DNA from 4 places in the Dietzia sp. IBK-p2-15D genome. Region 1 is predicted to be linked to each of the others. Evidence: riboswitches for the same ligand, from Rfam matches in the RefSeq annotation. Region 1 holds a riboswitch; each other region holds the start of a gene.
The links. A riboswitch is a leader RNA that binds a small molecule or an ion and turns the genes downstream of it on or off. The one in region 1 is predicted to bind cobalamin.
Positions count from the first base shown of each region.

Region 2: it holds a riboswitch for cobalamin, as region 1 does, so the genes downstream of both, AC3DEV_RS09985 (magnesium chelatase subunit D family protein) here and AC3DEV_RS11365 (ABC transporter substrate-binding protein) in region 1, are expected to answer to the same signal.
Region 3: it holds a riboswitch for cobalamin, as region 1 does, so the genes downstream of both, cobN (cobaltochelatase subunit CobN) here and AC3DEV_RS11365 (ABC transporter substrate-binding protein) in region 1, are expected to answer to the same signal.
Region 4: it holds a riboswitch for cobalamin, as region 1 does, so the genes downstream of both, AC3DEV_RS10120 (ABC transporter substrate-binding protein) here and AC3DEV_RS11365 (ABC transporter substrate-binding protein) in region 1, are expected to answer to the same signal.

Region 1 is NZ_JBYMTK010000007.1:183,699-190,976, reverse strand. It holds gene AC3DEV_RS11380 (cytochrome P450) at 1-145, shown strand, start outside; gene AC3DEV_RS11375 (long-chain fatty acid--CoA ligase) at 444-2,078, opposite strand; gene AC3DEV_RS11370 (carboxymuconolactone decarboxylase family protein) at 2,163-2,579, opposite strand; cobalamin riboswitch at 2,741-2,879, shown strand; gene AC3DEV_RS11365 (ABC transporter substrate-binding protein) at 2,969-3,916, shown strand; gene AC3DEV_RS11360 (FecCD family ABC transporter permease) at 3,913-4,941, shown strand; gene AC3DEV_RS11355 (ABC transporter ATP-binding protein) at 4,938-5,822, shown strand; gene AC3DEV_RS11350 (MBL fold metallo-hydrolase) at 5,822-6,634, shown strand; gene AC3DEV_RS11345 (DUF1648 domain-containing protein) at 6,612-7,118, opposite strand; gene AC3DEV_RS11340 (hypothetical protein) at 7,248-7,278, shown strand, end outside.
Region 2 is NZ_JBYMTK010000006.1:120,476-127,753, forward strand. It holds gene AC3DEV_RS09965 (cobalt-precorrin-6A reductase) at 1-581, shown strand, start outside; gene AC3DEV_RS09970 (nuclear transport factor 2 family protein) at 608-979, opposite strand; gene AC3DEV_RS09975 (cobyrinic acid a,c-diamide synthase CobB) at 1,082-2,542, opposite strand; gene cobO (cob(I)yrinic acid a,c-diamide adenosyltransferase) at 2,536-3,150, opposite strand; gene AC3DEV_RS09985 (magnesium chelatase subunit D family protein) at 3,150-5,357, opposite strand; cobalamin riboswitch at 5,380-5,566, opposite strand; gene cbiE (precorrin-6y C5,15-methyltransferase (decarboxylating) subunit CbiE) at 5,643-6,887, shown strand; gene AC3DEV_RS09995 (cobalt-precorrin-4/precorrin-4 C(11)-methyltransferase) at 6,884-7,278, shown strand, end outside.
Region 3 is NZ_JBYMTK010000006.1:144,598-151,225, forward strand. It holds gene AC3DEV_RS10080 (nitrite reductase) at 1-608, opposite strand, end outside; gene AC3DEV_RS10085 (M23 family metallopeptidase) at 701-1,867, shown strand; cobalamin riboswitch at 2,089-2,284, shown strand; gene cobN (cobaltochelatase subunit CobN) at 2,357-6,040, shown strand; gene cobF (precorrin-6A synthase (deacetylating)) at 6,033-6,628, shown strand, end outside.
Region 4 is NZ_JBYMTK010000006.1:154,397-161,674, forward strand. It holds gene AC3DEV_RS10115 (FecCD family ABC transporter permease) at 1-786, opposite strand, end outside; gene AC3DEV_RS10120 (ABC transporter substrate-binding protein) at 791-1,831, opposite strand; cobalamin riboswitch at 1,887-2,064, opposite strand; gene AC3DEV_RS10125 (alpha/beta hydrolase) at 2,077-3,171, opposite strand; gene AC3DEV_RS10130 (ABC transporter ATP-binding protein) at 3,231-4,184, shown strand; gene AC3DEV_RS10135 (ABC transporter permease) at 4,181-5,761, shown strand; gene AC3DEV_RS10140 (serine hydrolase domain-containing protein) at 5,874-6,749, shown strand; gene AC3DEV_RS10145 (DUF3145 domain-containing protein) at 6,952-7,278, shown strand, end outside.

The DNA.
Region 1 (7,278 bases):
GCTGGTGCTCAGTGCACTGCTACGCCACTTCGAGTGGTCGGTCCCGCTGGACTACGTCCCGCCCATGAAGAACGACTCGCTGCCCTACCCCGCGGACGGACTGCCCGTCTCGCTGCGGCCGCTGGCCCGCGTCGCCGCGAACTGACCCCGCCGCCCGCCCGGCCTCCGCCGTCCAGAGGATTTCGCCTGTATCGCCCGAGTGGGTCTGAGCGAAATCCTCTGCTCGGCGATGATGCCGCGGCGGGGGGCTCGGCGATGATGCCGCGGCGGGGGGCTCGGCGATGATGCCGCGGCGGGGGGCGGGACGGCCGGCGGGACGGCCAGCGTGGCGGCCGGCACCGAGCAGCAAGTAGCGCAGAAGCAAGGGCCCGGGGGCGGTCATACCGCAATCCCGGACCCTCCGCTGGCCGACGACGCGTTCCCGCGTTCGACCTTCCGCCGGCCTAGTTCTCCAAGGCGTTGACCACGGTGAGGTCGCCGTCGGAATGCGAGACGCGGATGCGCTTCTTGTCGAGCTTGCCGACCGAGGTCTTGGGGATCTCGTCGACGAACGCGAACTTCTCCGGCACCTGCCACTTGGCCATCCGCTCGGCCAGGTGATCGCGCAGCTCCTCGACGCTCGGATCGGGCACACCGTCCTTGACCACGATCGTGGCCAGCGGCCGCTCGTCCCACTTGGGATCCGGGATGCCGATCACCGCGGCCTCGGCGACGGACGGGTGCTCGAGCAGGTAGTTCTCGACCTCGACGGACGAGATCCACTCGCCACCGGACTTGATGATGTCCTTGGCGCGGTCGGTGAGCTGGAGGAAGCCCTCCGGCTTGATGTAGCCCACGTCGCCGGTGCGCAGCCAGCCATCGTCGAACTGATCCGAGTCCTCCACCTTGTAGTAGCTCCCGGTGATCCACGGTCCACGGACCTGCAGCTCGCCGACGGACTCCCCGTCCCAGGGCAGCTCCGTGCCGGCATCGTCGACGATCCGGGCCTCGACGCCGGCGAGCAGCCGCCCCTGGGTGAGACGCAGCTTGAACTGCTCGTCCTCCGGCAGGGACGCCTTCGGCCGGGACAGCGTGCCGATGGGCGAGGTCTCGGTCATGCCCCACGCATGGGTGATATTGATCCCGTACTTGTCCCGGAACTTGCGGATCAGTTCCGCCGGGCAGGAGCTGCCGCCCACGACGACGGAGCGGAAGCTCGACATGTCGATGGGATGGTCGACCGAGTACGCGTCGACCGCCATCCAGATGGTGGGCACGGCGGCCGCGAGGGTCGGGCGCTCACTGGCGATCATCGCCGCGAGCGGCTCCGGCTGCAGGAAACGCTCCGGCATGAGCAGCGACGCCCCCACCATGAACGCGGCGTACGGCAGGCCCCACGACATGGCGTGGAACATCGGCACGATCGCCAGCACGTTGTCGTCGACCGAGATGTCCATGCCGTCCGACATGCACACCTGCATCGAGTGCAGGTAGATCGAGCGATGCGAGTAGACGACGCCCTTCGGGTCGCCCGTGGTGCCCGAGGTGTAACACATCGCGGCGCCGTCGTTCTCGTCCACCTCGGGCCACTCGAACTCCGTGGGCTGCGCGGCGAGGAGCGCCTCGTAGTCGTGCACCCGGATCCCCTCGGGGGCCTCCAGGTTCGCGGCGCCCCCACCGGTGACGAGGACATGCTCGACCGTGGAGAACCGCGGCAGCAACGGCTGCAGCAGCGGGATCAGGGTCGGGTCGACGATGATGACCTTGTCCTCGGCGTGATTGGCCACGAACTCGAGCTGATCCGGGAACAGGCGGATGTTCAGGGGGTGCAGCACCGCGCCCATCGACGGGATCGCCAGGTACGCCTCCATGTGCTCGGAGTTGTTCCACTGGAACGTCGCGACCCGCTGGTCACCGTCAACCCCGAGAGAACGCAGCGCATGGGCCAACTGTGCGGCGCGCTTGCCCAGGTCCCCGAAGGAGATCTTCCGTGGGCCCTGATCGGTCCAGGTGGTGATGACCGCATCGGAGTGGACGGTCGAGCCGAACTGCAGGATCGTGCTGATTTTCAGCTGCTCCGGCATCATCGTGCTGCGCATGGGGGCTCCTTGATCGAGGGGTGGCGTCTGTCACTCTCGGGACGAGACTACCTGCCGTCCACGACCTCCCCGGTCGATGTGCGACTACCCGTCGAGGTCGTCGAAGACGGCCTGGACGGTCCGCATCGCCGAGAGGGCCGCCGGCGCACCGCAGTACCCCGACGCGTGGATGACCGCCTCGGTGATCTCCTCGCGGGTCAACCCGTTGGTCAGCCCGCCGCGCACGTGCCCCGCCAGCTCGGCGTCCGCGCGCAGTGCCACGAGCATCCCGATGTTGAGCAGGCTGCGGTCCCGGCGGCCCAACCCGGGCCGGTTCCAGATGTTGCCCCACACGTTCTCGGTGACCACGTGCTGGATCGCCTCCGACGCCGTCCCGGCAGCCCGGTCCATGGCCCGGTCGACGAAGGCGTCGCTCATCACCTCGCGCCTGGTCGCGAAACCCTGCTCGCGCAGATCCGCGGCCGAAGGCCCCTCGCCTGCAGAACTCGTCGTCGTCGTCATCTCCACGGTCCTCTCCCACTGCCGACAGGTCTTGTGTCCATCCTCCCCGGACCTACGCCACCACCTCCGCGCGCCCTCGGCCCGCCCCGGCCAGACGCGGGGACGGCTCGGACGGGGGCGGCGCCGGAGGCACGCAGATGGGCGGACGCGGCGGCGGGTGGGATACCCTCGACAGGTCCGGCCACCAGCGTCGGACCCCGCGGCAACTCGGCGGAAGTCGGTGCGAATCCGACGCTGTCCCGCAACTGTGATCCCGTCTCAGGACGGGCGAGCCAGGTCGGCCGGTTCCGCGGCAGCCGTACGTACTGACCTCGGACGAAGGACGGTCGCGTGCAGCGGCCCAGGCCGCGGCCCGAGCTGTTTTCGTCCTCCGAATCACGGAGGATGCCATGCACCATCCACGAGCCCGCCGGGCACGAGCCCGCTCACTGCTGCTCGCCCCCCTGGCCGCCCTGGCGCTGGTCGCCACCGCGTGCAGCGGCACCGGCGGCGACGAGCCGGCCCCGGCCGACCAGACCTCCGCCGCGGCCGACGAGCCGCAGGCGATCGTCTCGCTGGCCCCCACCACCACCGAGATGCTCTACGCCGTCGGCGCCGGGGACAGCGTCGTGGCGGTCGACGAGCGGTCCGACTTCCCCACCGACGCCCCGGTCACCGACCTGTCCGGGTACACGCCCAACCTCGAGGCGATCCTGGCGTACGCCCCGGACCTCGTCGTGCTCACCGACGACACCGGGGACATCGTGGCCGGCCTCGAACGCTCCGGCGTCGAGGTGCTGCAGCTGCCCGCCGCGCAGACCCTCGACGACACCTACACCCAGCTCGAGCAGGTCGGGGCGGCCACCGGGCACATCGGCGAGGCCGCCGAACTCGTGTCGCGGATGCGTGGCGAGATCGACGAGATCGTCGCCTCGGTGCCGGATCGCGAGACGCCGCTGACGTACTTCCACGAGCTCGACGACACCTACTACACCGTCACCGACGACACCTACGTCGGCGAGATCTACTCCCTGCTCGGCCTGACCTCGATCGCCACCGGCGACGACCCCTACCCGCAGCTGTCCGAGGAACTCATCCTCGAGGCCGACCCGGACCTGGTGTTCCTCGCCGACGGCCAGTGCTGCGGCGTCACCCCCGAGGTCGTGGCCGAGCGGCCGGGCTGGGACGGACTCACCGCGGTGCGCGCGGGGCGCGTCCATGTGGTGGACGAGGACCTGTCCAGCCGGTGGGGCCCGCGGGTGGTCGACTTCATGCGCGAGGTCGCTGAGATCGTCACCGCGGTGCCCGATGCCGCGCCGGAGACCGCGGGGAGCCCCGCGAACCAGCCCGCCTCGTGACCCGCCCGTCGCCCCGCCACGCCCTGGTGCTGGGCGGGGCGACGCTGTTGCTGGCCGCGGCGGTCCTGCTCGGCACCCTCATCGGCCCGGCCGGCCTCACCCCGGGCGGCGTGGTGCTCGAGCTGGTGGGCCGGCTGCCGCTGGTCGACATCGACTCCGGGTTCACCGAGCGTCAGCAGGTCATCCTGTGGGAGATCCGCATCCCGCGCGTGGTGCTGGGCGCGATCGTCGGCGCGATGCTCGCGATCGCCGGGGCCACCTACCAGGGCGTGTTCCGCAACCCGCTCGCCGACCCGTACCTGCTGGGCGTGTCCAGCGGGGCGGGGCTGGGTGCCACCCTGGCGATCGTCGTGGGCGGCGCGATGGGCTCGGCGATGGTGCCGCCCGCCGCGTTCGCCGGGGGCATGATCGCCGTGCTGGCCACCTACACCCTGGGCCGCAGTGTGGGCGGCGGACGCAGCGAGGTCGTCATCATCCTCGCCGGCGTCGCCGTGGCGGCGTTCGCCAGCGCCATCCAGACGTTCTTCATGCAGCGCCACGACGAGACCCTGCGGCAGGTGTACTCGTGGATGCTCGGCCGGCTCACCACCAGCGGCTGGACCGACGTGCGGACCGTGCTGCCGTACGTGATCGTGGCGGTGGCGGTGATCGCCCTGTTCCGGCGCACCCTCGACGTGATGGCGGTCGGCGACGCCGAGGCCGCGACGCTGGGGATCGCCCCGGCGCGGGTGCGCCTGGTCCTCATCAGCGTGGCCACCCTCGGCACGGCGGCGGTGGTGTCCGTGTCGGGCCTGATCGGGTTCGTGGGCATCGTCATCCCGCACGCCGTGCGGATGCTCATCGGGCCCGGGCACCGGCTGCTGCTGCCGGTGTCGCTGCTGGTAGGCGCGGCGTTCCTCATCCTGGCCGACGTGGTCGCCCGCACCGCGATGAGCCCGGCCGAGCTGCCCATCGGCGTGGTCACCGCCGCGATCGGCGCCCCGTTCTTCCTCATCGTCCTGCGCCGCAGCAGGGGGCACATATGACCACCACGCCACCCACGTCACCCACACCACCCGCGGCGGCCGCGTCGGCCGCGCCAGTCGCTCTGGCCTGCCGCGACCTGCACGTCACCCGGGACCGCACGGCCATCCTCCACGGCATCGACCTCGCCGTGGACGCCGGATCGTGGGTATCCCTGGTGGGCCCCAACGGCTCCGGCAAGACGACCCTGCTGTTCGCACTCGCCGGGCTCATCCCCGCCGCCGGCCACATCGAGGTCGACGGGCTGACCCCGCGCCGCGCGGGTCGCCGCAGGGTGGCACGGACCGTGGCGATGATGCCGCAGCGCCCGGTCGTCCCCGAGGGGGTCACGGCGCGCGAACTCATCGGGCTCGGCCGCACCCCGCACATCGGCCGGTTCGGCACCGAGACCGCCGACGACCACGAGGTCGTCGACCGCGTCATCGACCGCCTGGACCTGCACGACCTGGCCTCGCGCACCGCCACGACGCTGTCCGGCGGCGAGCTGCAGCGGGTGGTGTTGGGCCGCTCGCTGGCCCAGGAACCGCGGGTACTGCTACTCGACGAGCCCACCAGCGCGCTAGACATCGGCCACCAGCAGCAGGTGCTCGACCTGGTGGACTCCATGCGCCGCGAGACCGGCCTGACCGTCGTGGCGGCGATGCACGACCTCACCTCGGCCGCCCACTACGGGCAGCGGCTGGTGCTGCTCGACCGGGGCCGCGTGGTGGCCGACGGCCGGCCCGAGGAGGTCCTCACCGTCGAGCGGCTGGCGCAGGTCTACGACGCGCGGGTGGAGGTCCTCGACCGCCGCGACGGCCGCGCCGTGTTGCCGCTGCGCGAGGCGGGGCCGGACCCCGCGCCCGGGTCGGCGCCCGGCGCGGCGCCGGGGGCGGGCGTCTGATGGAGGTCGTCCTGCTGGGGACCGGCGCCGCGGACGGCTGGCCCAACCCGTTCTGTCGGTGCCCGTCGTGCGAGGAGGCACGCCGGCTCGGCGTGGTGCGCGGCCAGACCTCCGCGCTTGTCGACGACGAGCTGCTGATCGAGTGCGGACCGGAGGCGCCCGGCTCGGCCGTGCGGCTCGGACGGTCTCTGGCGGCGGTGGGACATCTGCTCGTCACGCACGCCCACGCCGACCATCTCGGACCCCAGGTCCTGCTCTTCCGCTCGTGGGTCCCCGACGCCGGCGAGCTGGAGGTGGTCGGCCCCCCGGACGCGCTCGACGCGTGTCGGCCCTGGGTGGGCCCCGACGACCCGGTGCGCTTCGTCCCCGTCACCGCCGGCGACCGGCTCAGGGTGGGCGCGTACGACGTACGTGTGCTGCCCGCCCGGCACCGCGTGTTCCGTGACGGCGACGCGGTGCTCTACGACGTGACCGGGCCCGGCGGCGCCCGCCTGCTGTGGGCGAGCGACACCGGGCCGTGGGACGACGAGTGGTTCACCGCGCTGCGCGGCGCCCGCTACGACGCGGTCTTTCTCGAGGAGACGCTGGGCGACCGCGAGGAGATCTCCCCAGCCCACCTGGGCCTGGACCGGTTCGGGGCGATGCTCCGGCGACTCCGCGACGTCGGGGCGGTCGACGAGCGGACCGACGTGGTGGCCGTGCACCTGGGCCACCACAACCCGCCGCCCGACGAGCTGGCCGCGCGCCTGTGCGAGCACGGCGCGCGGGCCGGCGTCGACGGCGAGGTGATCAACCTCCGGACCGGGTGCTAGCTGGGGTCTCCGCGATGACCATCCGCACCAGACCCGCGAGGGTCGAGCCCATGAGGACGACGAGCCCCACGATGAGGACGGCCGATCCCGTGTCGGCGAAGGTCTGCAGCACGATCCCGAGGTAGACCACCGCCACGCCGGCCAGGACCCACACCATCAGCCGTTCGCCCTCCCGGTAGAGGCGTTGGGCGTTGGACTCGGTGATCTTCCCCGGGTAGTTGAGCACGTTGGGTGTGGTCGACAGCCGGGCGAGGAGAGTGCCGACGACCAGCATGATCCCGGCGAGCCAGAGCAGGCTGGACCTGCTGCCGAAATCGTCCGGCTCGCCGGTGAAGTCGAAATGCGTCGGCACCACCTCCGGCAGGGAGGGGTAGCGCCAGAGGACGAAGGCCGTCAGCACCACAATCCCGAGCAGCGACGCAGTACGCAGACCGCGGGTCACCGGTCCGGTCGCGTAGTCGGGGACGGGGCGGGTCCTGGCCATTGCGCCGAGGCTACCCAGGTGCTGGTCCGGGCTCTGTGTCGGAGTCGCGGGATACTCTCGCGGGAGTAGGTGGGATCCACCTACTGAGTCCTCACCGCCCGCCCATTCCGCACATTTTCGGAGGTAGCCGTGACCAGCCACTCTGCGTCGTCACCCCGCC
Region 2 (7,278 bases), on a different contig from region 1:
GGCTGCGGCGGTACCTCACGGAGGCCGGCGTGACGGCGGTGGTGGACGCCACCCACCCCTTCGCCGCCGGCATCTCGGCCAATGCCGCCGCCGCCTGCGCCGCCGCGGAGGTCCCGCTGCTCCGCCTCGAGCGGCCGGGGTGGGCCGCCGCCCCCGGCGCGGAAGGCTGGCACTGGGTGGACGACCACGACGAGGCCTCGGCGACCGCGTCCTGCGTGGGCCGGCGGCCGTTCCTCACGATCGGCCGGCAGTCGCTGGACAGGTTCGTCGGCCCGCTCGCCGGGCACCACGCGCTGGTCAGGGTGGTGGACCCGCCGGAGGTGGAGCTGCCCGCGCCGTGGCGACTGCTGCTGAACCGCGGCCCCTACTCGGTGGCGAGTGAGCGCGAGCTCTTCGCCGACCACGGCGTGGACGTGCTGGTCACCAAGGACTCGGGCGGCGGTCACACGTGGTCGAAGATGGCGGTGGCCGACGAACTCGGCGTGCCGGTCGTGGTGGTGCGGCGGCCCGGGTCCGCGCCGGGCGTGCGAGTGGTGGACGATGCGGCTGCCGCTGCGGAGTGGGCCGGCGCCGCTGACTGACCTGGCCGGAACCCCGGGAACCGCGGTTAGAGCAACTCGATGTGGATCTCCCGGATCCGGTCATCGTCCACCGTGTAGCGGCCGCGCAGATGCAATTTCACGGTCTGCCCCTCGTCCAGCGACGTTCCCATGAAGTTCTTCACGTCGGCGCGTGCGGTGAGCGTGTTGACCACCGTGACGGTGGCCGTGTCGCCGCTGACCTCGATCTCCTCGGGCGTCATGCGGTCGACGAACGTACTGGTCATCGCGCGGTAGGTGTCGAGGTAGGCGGAGAGTCCGTGCTGCGTGCCGGCGGCGGAGTGCAGGACGACATCCTCATCGAGCACGGCGGCCAGATGGTGGGGGTCCTCACTGTTGTACGCGTCGAAGTAGGCGGTGATGACGTCGCGCACGCTCATGGGGTCTCCTCGGTGGTCGTCACGACCCTGGCGGTCATTGGGACCGGACGCGGGGTCTACGCATATTCGGCCAGAACGCGCCCGCGACCGCAAGGGGCCCGGTTAGCCGAGTCGGGCGGGCCGGCGCGCGGGGGCGAAGCGCCGCGCGTGCGCCGCGAACCGGGCCGCCATCGCCGGATGCCCCGCCCAGTGCGAGTGCAGGTAGGAGGCGTGGACCGACCCGCTGACGAAGCCCTCCGGTCCGGCGCTGCTGGTCCAGGCGGGAGCCGCGCCCGGCCCGTCCGTGCTGGGCACGCCCGCGTGAGAGCCCGCCGCGCCCCCCGCCCCAGCCGGCGGGTTCACGGCCGTGCGGTGGAACTCGTGGCCGGTGACCTCGGTGCCGGCGGTCGCCAGGACGCTGTCGGCGACCGCGGTCGACCGGCGGTAGGCCAGCGTGAGCCGCGGGGCCATGGCCGCGTCGGCGTCGACCGCACCGACCATGGGGACACCGTCGAGGGTGCAACAGAGGTAGAGCAGGCCCGCGCACTCGGCGACGGTCGGCGTCCCGGCGGCCGTCGCCGCGCGCAGTGCCCGCAGCATCGGCTCGTTGGCGGCGAGGTCCGCAGCGTGGACCTCGGGGAACCCGCCCCCGAGGTAGATCCCCGCGGCGGTGTCGGGCAGTGCCTCGTCGGACAGCGGGTCGAACGGCACGACCGAGCAGCCGGTCGCCTCGAGCAACTCGACCGTCTCGGCATAGCGGAACGTGAAGGCCCGGCCACCGGCCACGGCGATGAGCCGGCGGCCCTCGTCGTCGTCGACCTCGTGGGCTCGGTCACCACCCAACGCCACGCGCGCCGACCACGCCTCGCCCGCCAGCGGCGGCGCCTCACGCGCGATCCGCATGACGGCCTCGAGGTCGATCGACGCCGCCACCTTCCCGGCCAGGTGGTCGAGCGACCGCGCGGCCTCCGGGCGTTCGGCGGCGGGGACCAGGCCGAGATGGCGGGAGGGGGCGGTGACGTCGTCGTCGCGCTGGAGGACGCCCAACACCGGGATGCCGAGTGGGGCGAGCGCGCGGCGGACCTCGTCGGAGTGGCGGACGGAGCCGGCCTTGTTGAGCACCACCCCGGCGATGCGCACGGCCGGGTCGTAGGAGGCCATCCCCAGCACCACCGCGGCGATGCTGCGCGAGGCGTGGGAGATGTCCACCACCAGCACGACGGGGGTCCCGGTGAGCGCGGCGACGTGGGCCGTGGAGGCGAACCCGTCGCCGCCGATGTGCCCGTCGTACAGGCCCATGACGCCCTCGATCACCGCGACGTCGGCGGGTCGACCCGCGCCGGCGCCGTGCAGCAGCAGCGGCACGATTCGCTCCTCGCCCACCAGGTGCGGGTCCAGATTGCGGCCCGCCCGCCCGGTGGCCAGGGCGTGGTAGCCGGGGTCGATGTAGTCGGGGCCCACCTTGTGCCCCGAGACCTCCAGCCCGGTGCGGCGCAGCGCGGCCATGAGGCCGGTCGCGACGGTGGTCTTGCCGTGCCCCGACGCCGGCGCGGCCACGACGATCCGCGGCAGCGCGGTCACCATTCGATGCCCCGCTGACCCTTCTGCCCGGCGTCCATCGGGTGTTTGACCTCGGTCATCTCGGTGACCAGGTCGGCGACCTCGAGCAGCCGGGGGTCGGCATCGCGGCCGGTGATCACCACATGCTGCCGGCCGGGGCGGTTCGCGACGGTGGCGACCACGTCGTCGACATCCACCCAGCCCCATTTCATGGGATAGGTGAACTCGTCGAGCAGGTAGAGGTCGTGCCGCTCGTCGGCGAGGCGCCGCTTGATCTCGGCCCATCCTTCGGCGGCGTCGGCGGCGTGGTCGTCCTCGGTGCCGTCCTTGCGCGACCACGACCACCCCGAGCCCATCTTGTGCCACTGGACCGGCCCGCCCTCGCCGGTCTCGTCGTGCAGGCGGGCGAGGCGTTCCATGACGGTCTGCTCGCCGATGCGCCACTTGGCGGACTTGACGAACTGGAACACCCCGATGTCCCAGCCCTGGTTCCAGGCGCGCATCGCCAGGCCGAACGCGGCGGTGGACTTCCCCTTGCCGGGCCCGGTGTGGACCATGACCAGCGGCCGGTTGCGGCGTTGGCGGGTGCTGAGCCCGTCGTCGGGCACGATCTCCGGCTGTCCCTTGGGCATCAGGCCACCTCGTTCCGGGGGTCGACGCCCCGGGGGCGCGCGGTGCGGGCGCGGGCTGTGTGAACGTCGACCGTGTCGGTGAGTCCCTCGGCGGTGACCTCGCCCAGTGGCACGTGCTCAGCGCCCAGGTGCCCGGCGAGCTCGGAGGCCAGGCCCATCCGGAAGCGGCCGGTCTCGCAGTCCACCACCACCGAGGCCACGCCGAGGGAGGCCAGCCCGGTCGCCGCGGTGCGGGACCTGGCGAGGGCGTCCGGGCCGTGGGTGGCGCGGCCGTCGGTGACGACGACGAGGAGGGCCCGCCGCCGCGGATCGCGGACGCCTTCGATGCGCAGGACCTCGGCGGCGGTGAGCAGTCCCTCGGCCAGTGGGGTCCGGCCGCCCGCCGGGAGTTCCGCGAGGCGGGTGGCCGCGATGTCGACCGACGAGGTGGGCGGCAGGGTCACGTGGGCCGCGGACCCGCGGAAGGTCACCAGTCCCACCTTGTCGCGGCGGCGGTAGGCGTCCAGCAGTAGGGAGAGGATCGCGGTCTTGACCTGCTCCATCCGGGTGCGGGCGGCCATGGAGCCGGAGGCGTCCACGCAGAACAGCACGAGGTTGGACTCGCGGCCCTCGCGCACCGCCGAGCGCAGGTCCTCGGCGGCCAGCCGGAGTCGGCCACCGTTTGGGCCGGCTCCGCGACCGCGGGCGGACTGCTGCGGCGCGGCGGACCGGATCGTGGCGGGCAGGTGCAGGTCGGACCCGGTGAACGCGCCCTCGCCGATGCGCCGGCCGCTGGTTGTGATGGCCCTCGACCGGCGGCCGGCAGCGCCCTGGCCGGTACCGGCGACGGCGAGCAGGCGGGTGCGGTACGGCGCCGCGGCCGCGGTGACCGTGCCTGGCTCGGGCGGGGTGGGCCCGTGTGCACCGGGCTCGGAGGCGTCGGCGGTCTGGCCGTGGGCATCGTCGTCCGATTGGCCGCCCGATCGGCCGCCCGCCTGGTCGGTGCCCGCGGTGCCGGAGTCGTCGCCAGCGCCGGGGCTGTCCTCGGTCTGCTCGGTCTGCTCGGGCGAGTGCTCGTGCCCGGCGTGCTCGGCCGAGGCCCGCGCCGGGGTCGACTCGGCGTCCGGGGTGTCTGCCGACGCGGACTCGTCTGCGGACTCCGACTGTTCGGCGTCGTCGGCCGGCGCGGTCTCGTCCCGGGGGTCGGGATCGGGCTCGTCGTCGTCGCCCAGGAGCCGTTCCAACAGGTCCTCGTCGAGGCCCGGCGCATCGAACGGGGCACGACGGCGGCGGTGGGGCAGTGCCATGCGCGCGGCGACGCGGATGTCCTCGCGGGTGATCCGGGTCCGGCCCTGCCATGCGGCATGGGCGGCGGCGGTGCGGGCGGTGACGATGTCGGCGCGCATGCCGTCCACGTCGAAGCCCGCACACACCCGGGCGATGGTCGACAGCGCCCAGGGGGTCAGCGTCACCCGGTCGAGCACGCGCCGCGCGGCGGCGATCCGCTCGCGCACTGCGGCCTCGTCGGCGGCGTGGGCGGCGACGAGTCCCGCCGGGTCGGCCTCGAACGCGATCCGGCGGCGCACCACCTCGGCGCGCAGCTCCGGGTCCCGGGGCGCGGCCACCTCCACGGTGAGGCCGAAGCGGTCCAGCAGCTGCGGTCGGAGCTCACCCTCCTCGGGGTTCATGGTGCCGATCAGCACGAAGCGCGCGGCGTGCTCCACCGAGATGCCGTCGCGCTCCACGGTCACCCGGCCCATCGCGGCGGCGTCGAGCAGCAGGTCCACCACGTGGTCGTGGAGCAGGTTGACCTCGTCCACGTAGAGCAGTCCGCGGTGTGCGCGGGCGAGCAGGCCAGGTTGGAACACGGTCACACCGTCGGCGAGCGCACTCTCCAGGTGTAGTGATCCGGTGATGCGGTCCTCGGACACCCCGATCGGTAGCTCGACCAGGCGGACCGGCCGCCGCTCGGTGGGCGCGTCGTGGGGGATACGCCCGTCCGGGGTCTCGGAACCGCGGTCGTCGGGTGCGGAGGAGAAGCGGTCGCCGGTGACGACCTCGACCTCCGGCAGGATCCCGGCCAGGGCGCGGACCATCGTGGACTTGGCCGTGCCCTTCTCACCGCGGATCAGCACGCCGCCGACCGCCGGGGACACCGCGGTCAGGGTCAGGGCCAGCGACATGTCGTCGGAACCGACGACAGCGCTGAAGGGGTAGTGCAGTGGCATGGGGGCTCCCGCTCTCGTCTGCCAGGCTGGTCAGCGCGAGGCCGGTCTCCGGACTTCCCGGCTCATCTCGGACGTGCGCGCGGGGCGCGATCGCCTGATAGGCCGGGTTACCGTAGCGGGCCCTGTGCCGGATTCTCACCGGCTTCCCTGATTCTCCCCTCCGCTCCGCCTGTGGCGGGTCGTGGGGCACCTCGTGCTGTGGGGTCTGTTCGGTTGTGTGGTGCTTCAGGCTAGCCCAACGGCCTGTCCCGGGGCGCCTCAGGTGTCGCGGTAGGGTTCCGCGTCATGAATGCACGGGTGGTGGTCGTCGGCATCGGCGGCGACGGGTGGGCGGGGCTCGACGAGGCCCGCCGCCGCGCCGTCCTGGGCGCCGATGTGGTGCTCGGCGGGGAGCGTCATCTGGCGATGATTCCGGGCGACGTGACGGCCGAACGAGTGCCGTGGCCGCGGCCGCTGCGGGACGGATTGCCGGAGCTCCTCGAGCGATTCCGCGGGCGCTCGATCGTGGCCCTGGCCTCGGGCGATCCGCTGGTCGCGGGGATCGGCACGACCCTGATCGATGGGCTGGGCGCGGATGCGGTGGAGGTGCTCCCGGCGGTGTCCTCGGTCGCTCTGGCCCGCGCCCGGATGCGGTGGCCGGCCGAGTCCGTGGCGGTGCTGCGCGACCACCGCGGGCTCGGTCGTGAACTGGCACCGGGGCGGCGTGTGTTGGTGCTCTCGGCCGATCGGCACACGCCGGGAGAAGTCGCCGCGACGCTCCGGGGCGCCGGCTTCGGGGGGAGCGCGATGACCGTGCTCGCCGATCTCGGGGGCCCGGCCGAAGCGCGATTCAGCTGCCCGGCGCGCGACTGGTCGCACGGTCGCGAGGTGCCCGCGCTGCACGTCCTGGCGGTTGAGTGCGTGGCCGATCCCTCCGCCCGCCCGCTCGGGCTGGCGCCGGGATTGCCCGACGACGTCTTTGAGAACGACGGCCAGCTCACCCGCCGCGACCTGCGTGCTTCGGCGCTGTCGCGGCTCGCTCCTTCGGCCGGCGAGCTCATGTGGGACGTGGGCGCCGGCGCCGGGTCGGTGGGCATCGAGTGGATGCGCGCGCACCCGTTGTGTCGGGCTGTCGCTGTGGAGGCCGATCCCGAGCGGGCGGCGCGTGTCGCGCGCAACGCCGTGCGGCTCGGGGTGCCGTCGTTGGAGGTCGTCAACGGCCGCGCCCCGCAGGTTCTGGACGGCCTGCCCCGCCCCGACGCGGTGTTCATCGGCGGGGGCGGCACTGCCTCTGGCCTGCTCCAACAGTGCTGGGACGCGCTGGCCCCGGGCGGCCGGTTGGTTGCACACGCCGTGACCCTGGAGACCGAGCGCGCACTGATCGACGCCCGCGCCGAATTCGGCGGGGAGCTCATCCGGCTGCAGGTCGAGCAGACAGATTCGATCGGCAGGTTCACCGGCTGGGCGCCGACGCGGGCCGTGGTGCAATGGTCCGCCGTGAGGCCTCGCTCGACCGCGACTGATGTCCAGGAGATAGGGAAGACCTCGTGACCGTTCACTTTGTGGGAGCCGGGCCCGGCGCCGCGGACCTGCTCACCCTGCGGGCGGCTGCGGCGCTGGCCGCGGCCGACGTGTGCCTGTACGCGGGCACCTACCTCGACGACGGGGTGCTCGATCACTGCCGCCCAGGCACCCGGTTGGTGGACACCCAGCGCCTGGACCTCGACGGGATCATCGCGGAGATCGTCGCCGCCCATGCCGAGGGTCTTGAGGTGGTCCGGCTGTGTTCGGGCGATCCGTCGCTGTACTCGGCGCTGGCCGAGCAGACTCGCCGCCTCGACGCGGCCAGCGTGCCGTGGGACGTGGTTCCTGGTGTTCCCGCCTACGCGGCGGCCGCCGCCGAGCTGGGGGTGGAGCTCACGGTTCCCGAGGTGGTGCAGTC
Region 3 (6,628 bases), on a different contig from region 1:
CCGACCAGCCGGTCGGAGGCGTAGGCCAGCGGCACCACCTCGGACCAGCGGTCGCCCACCCGCAACTGTGCGGTGTCGGCATCCAGGGCGACCAGGCCCAGGTCGCAGGAGCGGTCGAGCAGGTCCCCGCGGCCGTCGTCCAGGACGAACAGGAATCGGCCCGGCAGACCGCCGAGCGCAGGGTCGGCCAGCAGTCCGGCGTCCAGCGCGTCAGTCACCGGTCGCAGGTCCGCGCGGCCTCGGGCCTGCCCGCCGAACGACTCGCCCAGGCCTGTCATCGGCGAGACGAGGACGTTGCGCACCAGCTCGTGCCCGGGCGCGGGGAGCAGGCCCGTCTCCGCGATCGCCGCCACCACCTCGCCGGGCAGCTGCCCGTCCGGACCGATCGGCAGGGCCCGAAGCTGCAGGTTCGCGCGTGTCGTGACGTGCACGTTGTCGTCGTCGCCATATCTCACGGCGACCCCGTGCAGGGCGGACAGGGCCGCCGGTGACACGCGGCCACCCGGCACGCGCAGTCGGACCAGGGCGCCGTCGGAGGCCGGCCACGGCCGCAGGACGCCCGGGCACAGGTCGCCACGGGTCCGGCGGGTGGGTTCGGCGATGCTCACGGGGGCCATTGTGGCAGCCCGACGCGCGCGTTCAATTTCCCGATCCCCGGCGGTAAGTTTTTTCTTCACAACTGAAGAAACGGAGCTCCACCGTGACACCTCGCCGCGTACCCACCCTTCTCGGCTCCGCCCTCACCGCAGTCGCACTGGTCGCGGCCGGGTGCTCGTCGGACGCCGCCACCGAACCCGCCGCCGCCGAAGCGGCCGCCACCACCACGGCATCACCGGCCGCCGGGTCCGTCGCCGGGGTGACCGTCCCGGACGCGTTCACCGCGCTGACGATGATTCCCATCGGCAACCCGCCGCTGCCGTTCAAGGGCACCGACGGCAAGTACCACGTGGCCTACGACCTGCAGCTCACCAACGCCACCAAGGTGCCGGCGAGCGTGGACAAGATCGACGTGGTGGACGGCACTGATCCCACCAAGGTCATCGCCAGCTTCTCCGCCGCCGCTCTCGTGGACCCGGACTGCGTCTTCGGTGACTGCAACCGCCTGCGCGACCTGCCCGCCGGGTACGTCGACACCGCGCAGATCCCGCCGCAGGAGAGCCGGGTCATGTTCATCGACTTCACCCTCGACTCGCTCGACCAGGCCCCGGACGCGGTGCTGCACCAGCTCTACGGGACCGGCGCCGCCTCGCCGGCGTTCGGTGAGCCCGGACCCATCGACTACCTCACGACGCCGGTCGCCTTCTCCACCCGCACCGTGCCGGTCATCGCGCCGCCCGTGCGGGGCGAGAACTGGGTGGCCCTCAACGGGTGTTGCGAACCGGGCTTCCCGCACCGCAGCTCGGTGATGTCGGTCAACGGCAAACTCAACAACAGCCAGCGCTTCGCGATCGACTGGAAGCGCACCAACGACCAGGGCGAGTTTTACACCGGCGACAGGAACCACAACGAGAGCTACGTGGACTACGGCGCCGAGATCCTCGCCGTCGCCGACGCCACCGTCGTCTCGGTCCTCGACGGTATGGAGGCCAACGCGCCGGGGGTCCTGCCCGCCAGCAACCCGGAACTGGCCTCCAAGCTCACCGTCGAGAACGTGGACGGCAACCACGTGGTGCTCGACCTCGGCGACGGCGTGTTCGCGATGTACGCACACATGATCTCCGGCTCGGTCACGGTGAAACCCGGCGACACGGTCACCGAGGGCCAGGTGCTGGGCAAGCTCGGCAACACCGGCAACGCCAACGCCTCGCACCTGCACTTCCAGCTCATGGACGGGCCGAGCCTGCTCGAGGCCGACTCGCTGCCGTAGGAGCTGAAGGGGTTCGACTACGCCGGGCAGGTCCCGCCGCAGCGGACCGCCGACGCCGACGACTACCTGTCCGGCACCTTCGTCGACACCGCGGACCTCTCGCCGGAGCCGCGGATGAACGAGCTGCCCCTCAACCTCGCGGTGGTGGACTTCCCCTGACCGGGATGGCCGTCCCCGGCTGACGCGCGGCAGCCGGTCGGCCACGGGCGGGGTGCGCCGGATAGGCTCGCCCGTGCCGTGGTGTTCGGGAAGCCGGAGGAAAAGCCGGCGCGGCCCTCGCCACTGTAGTCGCGGAGTCATGCGACCCTCGTCCGTCCCTCAGGGGGCGGAGGCCACTGGATCCTCCAGGATCCGGGAAGGTCGGTCGCACGGCGTTGATGCGGAAGCCAGGAGACCGGCCACGGCGACATGTTCCACGAGGGTTTGGAGAAGAACATGCGCCCCACCCGGCGTTTGGCGTCCCCTGATGACGCCGCGGCACAGCACGACGTGCCCCGCATCACCCTGTTGTCCACCTCCGACACGGACCTGCTCTCCGCGCGCGAATCCGGCGCGGCGTTCACGCTCGGCAACCCGTCCCGACTCGACGTCGAGGCGAATCTGCCCGCACTGCTCGTCGGCGCCGACCTGGTGGTGGTCCGCATCCTCGGCTCCCGACGATCCTGGGAGGCCGGGTTCGCCGCCGTGCTCGGCGCGGGCGTCCCGGTGGTGGTCCTGGGTGGGGAGCAGACCCCCGACGCCGACCTGATGGAGCTGTCCACGGTCCCGATCGGCATCGCGGCCGAGGCGCACCGCTATCTCGCCGAGGGCGGCCCGGGCAATCTCGCGCAGCTGCACGCGTTCCTGGCCGACACCGTGCTGCTCACCGGCGCCGGGTTCGAGCCGCCGGAGAACGTGCCGGTGTGGGGTATGCCGCCGCGGCCGGACACGACGGAAGCCCCCGGCCTGCCCCGCGTGGGCGTGCTCTACTACCGCGCCCACGAGGTGAGCGGGAACTCCGGATTCGCCCACTCGCTGGCCGACGCGATCGACGCCGCTGGCGCGGTGGGAGTGCCGGTCTTCGCCGGCTCCCTGCGCTCGGCCCCCGACGAGCTGTTCGACGCGCTCGGCTCACTGGACGCGCTGGTCGTCACGGTCCTCGCCGCCGGCGGCACCACGCCCGGTGCGGTGCGTGCGGGCGGCGAGGACGAGACGTGGGACGTCGAGCGCATCGCCGCGCTGGACATTCCCGTCCTGCAGGGCCTGTGCCTGACGTGGAGCCGCGAGGACTGGGCGGCCTCAGACGACGGCGTCAACCCGCTGGACTCCGCCAACCAGATCGCGATCCCCGAGTTCGACGGCCGGATCATCACCGCGCCGTTCTCGTTCAAGGAGATCGACGCCGACGGCCTGCCCCGCTACGTGGCCGATCCGGAGCGGTGCGCTCGCGTCGCCGGGATCGCCGTGGCCCACGCGCGGCTGCGCCATGTGGCGCCCGCCGACCGCAAGGTCGCGCTGGTCCTGTCGGCCTATCCGACCAAGCACTCCCGCATCGGCAACGCCGTCGGCCTGGACACCCCGGTCTCGACCATCCGCCTGCTGCGCCGGATGCGCGACGAGGGCTACGACCTGGGCCCGGACGACGGCCCCATCGCCCGGTTCCTGGACACCGCCGGGGACTACGCCGACGACACCGCCGCCGGCGACGCCCTCATCCACGCGCTCATCGCCGCGGGCGGGCAGGACGAGGAGTGGCTCACCAGCGCCCAGCTCACCGACAGCCACGTGCGGATCAGCACCGAGGACTACCTGCGCTGGACCGCGGACCTGCCCGAGACGCTGCGCACGGAGATGGTCGAGGCGTGGGGCGAGGCGCCGGGAAGCCTGTTCGTCAACGACGCCGGGGAGATCGTCCTGGCCACCATCCAGGCCGGCAACGTGGTGCTGCTGATCCAGCCGCCCCGCGGGTTCGGCGAGAACCCGGTGGCGATCTACCACGACCCGGAGCTCGCGCCGTCCCACCACTACCTGGCCGCCTACCGCTGGCTCGCCCACGGCTTCGGGGCGCATGCGCTGGTGCACATCGGCAAGCACGGCTCGCTCGAATGGCTGCCGGGCAAGAACGCCGCGCTCTCGGCCGGCTGCGCCACCGACGCGGCGATCGCCGACCTGCCGCTGATCTACCCCTTCCTCGTCAACGACCCCGGCGAGGGCGCGCAGGCCAAGCGCCGTGCGCACGCGACGATCGTCGACCACCTGGTCCCGCCGATGGCCCGCGCGGAGTCGTACGGGGACATCGCCCGCCTGGAGCAGCTGCTCGACGAGTACGGGAACATCGCATCGATGGACCCGGCCAAGCTCCCGGCCATCCGCGCGCAGATCTGGACGCTCATGCAGTCCGCGCACATGCACGAGGACCTGGGCCTCGAGCAACGGCCCGGGGACGAGGAGTTCGACGACTTCCTGCTCCACGTCGACGGCTGGCTCTGCGAGATCAAGGACGTCCAGATCCGCGACGGCCTGCACGTCCTGGGCCAGGCGCCCGCGGGCGAGGCGCGCGTCAACCTGGTGCTGGCGATCCTGCGGGCCTCGCAGGTGTGGGGCGGCGAGTCCGGGGCGGTTCCGGGCCTGCGTCGCGCACTCGGGCTGGCCGAGGGCGCGCCGACCGAGGAGGTCGACCGGGTCGAGGCGCTCGCCAAGGCGCTGGTCGAGGGGATGGACGCGCGGGAGTGGGACGTCGCCGCGGTGCCCGACGTCCTCGCCGCCGCGGGCCTCACCGCGGGTGAGGCGGGCGACGGCGCGTCCGAGGGCGATGACGACAACGACGACGACAACGACGACGAGGTCGCGCAGGTGCTCGAGTTCGCCGCCCGTGAGGTGGTGCCGCGACTGGCCGCCACTGTCGATGAGCTGGACGCCGTCATGCACGCCCTGGACGGCGGGTTCATCCCGGCCGGGCCCTCGGGATCCCCCCTTCGGGGCCTGGTCAATGTGCTGCCCACGGGCCGGAACTTCTACACGGTGGACCCGCGCGCCGTCCCGTCGCGGCTGGCGTGGGAGACCGGTCAGGCCATGGCGGACTCGCTGCTGGACCGGCACGTCGCCGAGACCGGGGAGTACCCGAGCTCGGTGGGGCTGTCGATCTGGGGCACCTCGGCCATGCGCACCTCGGGCGACGACATCGCCGAGGTCCTGGCCCTGCTGGGCGTCCGCCCCGAGTGGGATGAGGCCTCCCGCCGGGTCACGGGTCTGGAGGTGGTCCCGTCCGAGGAGCTGGGCCGCCCGCGCGTCGACGTGACCGTGCGCATCTCGGGCTTCTTCCGCGATGCGTTCCCGCACGTCATCGGGATGCTCGACGACGCCGTGCGGATGGTCGCCGAGCTGGACGAGCCCGACGAACACAACTTCGTCGCCGCCCACACGCGGGCCGACCTGGCCGAGCACTCCGACCACCGCCGGGCCACCACCCGCATCTTCGGCTCCGCACCGGGCTCCTACGGCGCCGGGATCCTGCAGACCATAGAGGCGGGCAACTGGCGTGACGACCGAGACCTGGCCGAGGTCTACACCCGTTGGGGCGGGTACGCCTACGGCCGCGGCCTCGACGGAGTCCCCGCGGCCGACGACATGCGCACCAACTACCGGCGCATCGCGGTCGCCGCGAAGAACATCGACACGCGAGAGCACGACATCGCCGACTCGGACGACTACTTCCAGTACCACGGCGGGATGATCGCCACCGTCCGCGCGCTCACCGGCGCCGAGCCGCGCGCCTATGTGGGCGACTCCACCACGCCTGACGCCGTGCGCACCCGGTCGCTGGCGGAGGAGACCACGCGGGTGTTCCGCGCCCGCGTGGTGAACCCGCGGTGGATCGCGGCTATGCAACGCCACGGCTACAAGGGCGCGTTCGAGCTGGCGGCCACGGTGGACTACCTCTTCGGGTTCGACGCGACCGCCGGCGTGGTCCACGACTGGATGTACGACTCGCTCGCCCGCGAGTACGTCCTGGACGAGACCAACCAGGAGTTCCTGCGCCGGTCCAACCCGTGGGCGCTGCGCGGGATGATCGAGCGGCTCTCCGAGGCCGCCGACCGCGGGATGTGGGCCGAGCCCGACGCGGACATCATGGATCGGATGCGGCAGGTCTACCTCGACGTGGAGGGCGATCTCGAGGAGTCCCACGGTGACTGAGTTCCCCACCGGCCGGCGGCGCGTGCGCGTGGTGGGCATCGGCTCGGGCGGGCTCGACCAGATCACGGTCGAGGCCGCCCGGGCCCTGCAAGCCAGCGACTACGCCCTCGCGGCCGTGAAAGGCCCGGCCGACCCGTTGATCGATCTCCGCGCGCGGCTGCTCGCCCGCCACGCGCCGGGCGTCGAGCTGGTGGGTGTGCCCGATCCGGAGCGGGACCGCTCGTCGTCGTCGACCTCCTCCGACGCCGGGTATCGCGGCGTGGTGACGGACTGGCACGAGGCCCGCTCCCTGGCCTGGGAACGCGTCGTGGCCTCCCGGCCCGGCGATGTGGCGATCCCCGTGTGGGGCGACCCGGCGTTCTACGACTCCACGCTGAGGATCCTCGACCGGATCGCCGAGCGCGGTGCGCTGGACCTGGAGGTGGAAGTCGTGCCCGGGATCTCCGCGCTCCAGGTTCTGGCCGCGCGCCACCGTCTGGTCCTGCACGAGATCGGCGGCACGGTCACCGTGACCACCGGTCGCCGGCTGCGCGAGGTCGTGGCCGCCGGCGCCGACAACGTGGTGGTGATGCTCAACGGCGACCTGCC
Region 4 (7,278 bases), on a different contig from region 1:
GGCCACGTTGACGCCGAGGGCGGCCGCGGCGTCCTGGCCGAAGGTGAACGCGTCGAGGCTGGAGGTGTGCAGCAGGCACGCCACCAGCCCGAGCAGGACCACGACGCCGCACACCGCCACGTCCGACCAGCGGACGGAGGCCAGCGAGCCGAGCAGCCAGAACAGTACGCCGCGGGTCTGTTCCGCGTCGGCGGCGATGTAGACGACGAACGAGGTCACCGCGGAGAACAGCTGGGTCGCCGCGACCCCGGCCAGCACCACCCGGTCGGTGGTGCCGCCGGACGCGAAGGCCAGGACCAGGACGAAGCCGAACGCGGCGAGCGCTCCGACGAACGCCCCCGTGGTGAGCCCGACCGCGCCCGCGCCGACCCCGAGCACCACCACGAGGACCGCCCCGGTCGAGGCGCCGGAGGAGATGCCGAGGATGTACGGGTCTGCCAGCGGGTTGCGAAGCAGCGACTGCAGGATGACGCCGCACAGTGCGAGCCCCGCCCCGGCCAGGGCCGCCATGAGGGTGCGCGGCAGCCGCAGGTTCCAGATGATCCCCTCCTGGATCCGCGTGAGCCCGGAGTCGGCTCCCGTGAGGCGGGCCAGGGCGGACTGGACGACGTCGGCGGCGGTGAGTCCGGACGGGCCGATGGTGATGACGAGCGCCGTCGACACCGCCAGCAGCCCCAGGCCGCCGAGCCATAGGGTGACCAGCGCGGACGGCCGCCGCAGGGGCGGCCGCCGACGCGGTGGCGCCGGGACCACCGGGGCGGTGGTCCTCTCGGGTGCGAGGGTCATCGGGTCAGTTGGCCGGGTCCGGCTCGGCGAGACCCGGTGTGGTGAGTCCAAGCTCGGTGAGTCCCGCCGCGACGGTCTCCACCCCGTAGATCGTGCGCAGCGACGGGTTCATCTCGGCGCCGGTGATGTCGATGAATCGCTTCTCCCGGACCGCGGCCATCTCCCGGGTGACGGGGTTGGACTCGAGGTAGGCGATCTTGGCCTCCGCGGTCTCGGCGGTCTGGCTCTTGCGGGTCAGGTCGCCCACGACGATCACGTCCGGGTCGCGCTCGGCCACGACCTCCCAGCTGATCTGCGGCCACTCCTGGGTGGTGTCGTCGAAGACGTTCTCCAGGCCCAGGGTGGTCGAGATGAGGCCGGGGGCACCGCAGCAGCCGGCCAGGTACGGGGACTCGGAGTTGGCGAACCAGTACATCGCGGAGACACCGCGGGCATCGACGCTCTCGGCGGCCTCGTCGAGCCGGCGTTGCAGGTCCGCCACCAGCTCGTCACCGGCTTGCGCCACGTCGAAGATCCGGGCGAGCTCGGTGATCTCGCGGTAGAGCAGGTCCGGGGTGAGGGGGGTCTCCCGGACGCCGTCCCCGGAGTCGGCGACCTTGCCCACGCAGTCGGTGGGGGAGAGGTACGTACCCACGCCGAGTTCGTGGAACTGCTCGCGGGCGGCGACCCCGCCCTGGCCGAGGGTGCTGCCGAAGGAGGCGGTGACGAAGTCCGGTTCCACGTCGAGGACGGCCTCCATCGACGGCGCGTTGTCGGCCAGGCGGGGGACCGACCTGTTCACCTCGGCGAACTCGGGCAGGACCGGGTCTGTCCAGGTGGCGGTGCCGACCATCCGGTCGCCGAGGCCGAGGGCGTACAGGATCTCGGTGGAGCCCTGGTTGAGCGAGACGACCCGTTCGGGCGGGGCGTCGAGCTGGACCTGCTCCCCGCAGTTCTCGATCGGATCGGTGCCCGGGCCGGCGATCGCAGCCGGGTCGTGGGCGGTGCAGGAGGTCAGGGTGAGAAGGGTGACGCCGGCGAGGGCGACCAGGGTGGAAGAACGCATGGGTGTGCTCCGAGGTCGCGGGCCTGGAACGCGAAGCCCGGTGATGACCTGGCGGTTGTCACCGCGAGGGCCAGCCGGTATTCGGACTCGGGATCACCTGGACGGAGCGCCTTCCCAGACCGTGCGGCCCAGTGGCATAGTGCCCCGCCATCACCCTCACCGCTGCGCGTCAGTTCCGGATTCGCACCGGATTCCCGCGACCGATCGGTCTCGCTGGCGATCACAAGGTAACACGGGCTCCAGGGTCAGTACGCCAGCCCCATCCGCATCGCGCCCACCGCCTCGGACAGTGCCGAGCGCGCGAGCGGGGTGGCCCCGACGGCGTTGACGAACGGGTGGACCAGCGAATCGTGGCGGCGCAGCGAGACCGGGACACCGGCGTCGGCCATCTTCCGGGCGTACGCCTCGCCCTCGTCGCGCAGCGGGTCGAATCCGCCCGTGGCCACGTGGGCGGGCGGCAGTCCCGAGAAGTCCTCCGCCAGCAGGGGGGAGGCGCGGGGGTCGAGCCGGTCCTCGTCGGACCGGATGTAGGTCTCCTCGTACCAGTCCATGTTGGCCCGGGTGAGGAAGAAGCCGTCGCCGAACAGCTCGTACGAGCGGGTCCGCGCGGACATGTTGGTGGCGGGGACGAACAGCAGTTGGAAGTCCGGCATCTTCTCCCCGGCGTCGCGCGTCTGCTGACAGACCACCGCCGCCAGGTTGCCGCCGGCGCTGTCACCGCCCACCGCGATGCGCGTCGGGTCCACGCCGAGTTCGTCGGCGTGGTCGCGGACGTACCGGAACGCGGCGATCGCGTCCTCGACCGCGGTGGGGAACCGGAACTCGGGTGCCAGCCGGTAGTCCACGCTGATCACCTTGAGCCGGCCCGTCTTGGCGATGTAGCGGCAGGTCGCGTCGTGCGAGTCGACGCTGCCGAGCACCCAGCCGCCGCCGTGGAAGAACACCAGTGCGGGCAGCGTCTCGTCACCGTGGACCGGCGAGTACAGGCGCGCGGGCAGGTCGGCCCGGTCCGGGTCGGTGCCGCCGAGCGGGAGGACGATGTCGGTGACGACGGCGAGGTCGATCTTCTTCCCCGAGACGGTGAACGCCGACCGCTCGACGGCCGAACGTGCCTTCTCGACGGTCAGATCCTCATATTCGCCCTCGGATGTCATCGAGATGACCCGGAGCCCGGCCTGGAAGTGCGGGTCGAGGACCTGGCCGTCCATCCGTCGCGGGGTCCCGCCGACGAGTCGGAGGAGCGGGCCGGGCAGGAACCCGGCAGCGGTCATGACGGCCTTGGTCAGGCGATCCGGGATCGACGGGGAAAAGTCACGGTGGCCGGACATGGGAGAGCGCATGGGCACATTGTGACGCGGATCCCTGGGATGATCGGGGTAATCGGACGAAGGAGCTGATCATGCGTTCAGAACACGACAGCGTGGTGCGGGTCGAGGGCCTGGTCAAGACCTTCGGCCGCGCCCGGGCCCTGGACGAGCTGGACCTGGAGGTGCGCCGCGGGGAGGTCCACGGGTTCCTCGGACCCAACGGGTCGGGTAAATCCACCACCATCCGGATCCTGCTCGGGCTCATGCGCGCCGACTCCGGGCGGGCGACGGTGTTCGGCGGGGACCCGTGGCGCGACGCGGTCGAGCTCCACGCCCGGCTGGCCTACGTCCCCGGCGAGGTGACCCTGTGGCCGCGGCTGACGGGCGGCCAGTGCATCGACCTGCTCGGCCGGGCGCTCGGGGGACTGGACCCGGGCCGGCGGGACGAGCTGATCGAGCGTTTCCGGTTGGACCCGACCAAACGCACACGTGACTACTCCAAGGGCAACCGGCAGAAGGTGTCGCTGATCGCCGCGCTGGCCTCCGACGCCGAACTGCTCGTACTGGACGAGCCCACGTCCGGCCTGGACCCGCTCATGGAGCAGACGTTCCAGGAGTGCGTCCGCGAGGCCGTCGACGGCGGCGCCACCGTGCTGCTGTCCAGCCACATCATGGGCGAGGTCGAGACCCTCGCCGACCGCGTGAGCATCATCCGCGACGGCCGCACCGTCACCTCGGGGACGCTGGCCGACCTGCGGCGTCACACCACGACCGAGGTCCACGCCGTCACCGACGCCGATCCGGGTTCACTCGGGCGCGTGACGGGGGTCGACGGCCTGCGGATCGAGGAGGCCGCCGACGGTCGGTTCGAGGTCCGCTGCCACGTGCCGGCCCCGCAGCTGGGGGAGGTCACCGGCCTCCTTCACGCGGCCGGCATCCACACGCTCACCGCGACCCCGCCCAGCCTGGACGACCTGTTCCGCAACGCCTACTCCGGGGCGGGTGCGGCCACCGGAGACGATGACCGAACGGGGGACCGGCGATGACCTCGCCGTTCGCCGGCACCGGCCTGCTGGCACGCATCGCCCTGCGCACCGGGTGGCGGGCCGCGGCCGCCTGGGTCCTCGGCCTGGCCGCGCTGTACCTCGTCACCGGGCTGTCGATCGCAGCCCTGTACGACACCCCGCAGGAACTCGCCACGTACGGCGCCTCGGTCGGCGAGTCGATGATCATGCTCACCGGCCGGGTGGCCGGGCTCGACACCCTCGGCGGCGTGATGATGAACGAGTACTCGTTCATGGTCGCCTTCGGTATCCCCGTCATGGCGATCGCCCTGACCGCGCGTGCCACCCGCAAGGAGGAGGAGTCCGGACGGTCCGAACTGCTCCTGGCGGGCCGGGTCGGACGGCTCGCCCCGACGGCGGCTGCCCTCGTCGTCGTCGCCGGGGTCTTCACCGTCCTCGGTCTGGCGCTGTGGGCGGCGACCCTCACCGTCGACCTCGACCGCGCGGGCGCGGCGCTGTACGTGGCCTCGATCGTCGCCGCCGGCTGGGTGTACGCGGCCGGCACCGCCGTGCTCGCGCAGGTGTTCGCGCACAGCCGGACCGTGTGGGCGGCGGCGATGACCGTGGCCGGACTGACCCTGATCACACGCGGGATCGGCGACGTCAACCGCAACTGGCTGAGCTGGACCTCGCCGCTGGGCTGGCACGGCCTGACCCGGCCGTTCGGCGAGTCCTCCGTGGTGCCCCTGATCGTCGCCGTCGTCGCCGCGGCCGGGCTCGCCGCGGCCGCGCTGTGGCTCGCCGCGCGCCGCGACGTGGGTCAGGGGATGGTCCCCGCCCGGACCGGCCCCGCCACCGCGTCCCGGTGGCGGGCGTCCCGGACCGGGACCGCCGTACACCAGCACCTGGGCGCGCTGACGGGCTGGACGATCGGCGTGGTGGCACTGATGGCCATGTACGGCGCGCTGATGAACGTGGTGGTCGAGACGATGATGTCCAACCCCGACCTCGCCGTGTTCCTCGGCGACTCGGGCACCGTGGTCGATTCCATCGTGCAGATGCTGGTGGCGTTCACCGGATTCCTCGGGGCCGGGTTCGCGTTGCAGACCCTCACCGGGTTGCGCGGCGAGGAGACCGCGGGGCGACTCGAGATGGAACTGTCCACGGGGCGCTCGCGGTGGTCGTGGCTCGCCGCCCACACCGCGGTCGTCACCGTCGGCACCGTCGTCGTGGTCCTCGCCGGCGCCGCCGCTTTCGGGATCTCCGCTGCCGCCGTGCTCGACGACCCGGACCTGGCGGGACGCATCATCGGCGCCGGGGCGTGGTACGTCCCCGCCGCGTTGGTGTTCGTCGCGATCTCGATCGGCCTGTTCGGCGCATCCCCGAGACTGCAGGTCCTGGCCTGGGCGCCGTTCGCCCTCGCCGTCGTCGTCACCCTCATGGGACCCACGCTCCGGCTCGACGAGGACCAGATGCGCCTGTCCCCGTTCGGCGCGGTGGGCACCGCGCCCGTCGGCCCCGTCAACGCGATCGGCGTGGCCGTGCTCCTCACGGTGACGGTCGTGCTGGTCGCCGTGGGGCTGGCCGGCTTCCGGCGTCGCGACGTGCCGCGGACCTGACCGCGGCGCCCGACCCGACCTGACAGACTGGCTCGCACGGACGCCACGCCTCACCGGCGCGGCCGTCACGGACACCGGCGCCGCCGGTCGCACGCGAACCAGGGAGGAACCGATGTCGGACGAGTTCGATCGAGACAGGCTCTCCACCGCACTGTCGGTGGTGGCGGACTGGCCGGTGGACACCGTCTCGGCCGCGGTGGTCGGCCCCGACGGCGCCCTCGCGGTCCACGGGGACGACACCCGCGTGTACCGCCTGGCCTCGGTGACCAAGCCCCTCGTCGCGATGGCCGCGCTCCTGGCCGTCGAGGAGGAGGCCATCGGCCTCGATGAGCCCGCGGGGCCCGAGGGGTCCACGGTGCGTCACCTGCTCGCCCACGCCTCGGGGCTGGACTTCGCCGACCGCGACAAGGTCCGCGCCGAGCCGGGGGAACGGCGGATCTACTCCTCGGCCGGGTTCGAGGTGCTGGCCGACCACATCGCCGACGCCACCGGGATCGCGTTCGGCGACTACCTCCACGAGGCGGTGTGTCAGCCGCTGGGCATGGAGGCCACCACGCTCGAGGGCTCCGCCGGGCACGGGGCCTCCGCCAGCCTGGCCGACCTCATCGCGTTCGCCCGTGAACTCGTGGCCCCGCGGCTGCTCGCGCCCGAGACCCTCGAGGAGGCCGTGACCGAACAGTTCCGCGGCCTCGACGGGATCGTGCCCGGGTACGGCATGCACAAGCCGTGCCCCTGGGGCCTGGGCTTCGAACTCCGCGACGCCAAGCACCCCCACTGGACCGGGCAGCACAATTCGCCCGCGACCTTCGGGCACTTCGGGCAGTCCGGGACCCTGCTGTGGGTCGAACCGGAGATCTCCACGGCGCTCATCGTGCTCACCGACCGCGACTTCGGCGACTGGGCCAAGCCGCTGTGGCCGGAACTGTCCGACAGGGTGGTCGATGCGGAAACCCGGCGTTCGCGCGAAGAGGACTCGCTCGGCGGGTGAATCCGCCACCCGCGACACGCCCGCACTCGTGCCGGGCGCGGGAATCACCGTGCTGTAACTTTGCTGAGAGTCGAGAAGTGTCGCTGGTGTAATTCGATCACTTCAGGCACAGTGTTAACTACAAGCAACAGAAGCAACATCATTCACACGATTTCGTGAGGTCGTTGGGGAAGACGTCCCTCAGTGAGTCGGGAGTGAAGTGATGTCTGACCATAACTATCTCGCGGATACGACGACCGGCGTGGTGTTCATCCATGCCGCGCCTACCGCGTTATGCCCTCACGTCGAGTGGGCTCTCGCAGCCACGCTCGACGCCAACTCAGCCATGCGCTGGGAAGACCAGCCGGCCCAGCCGGGCGCTCGCAAAGCGATCGTCGACTGGATCGGCCCGGTCGGCACCGGCGCGCGTCTGGCCGATTCGCTGGCCAAGTGGTCGATGCTGTCTTTCGAGGTCACCGAGGACCCGAGCGACCTCGTCGACGGCGAACGCTTCTCCCACACACCCGAACTCGGGATGTGGCGGGGGCAG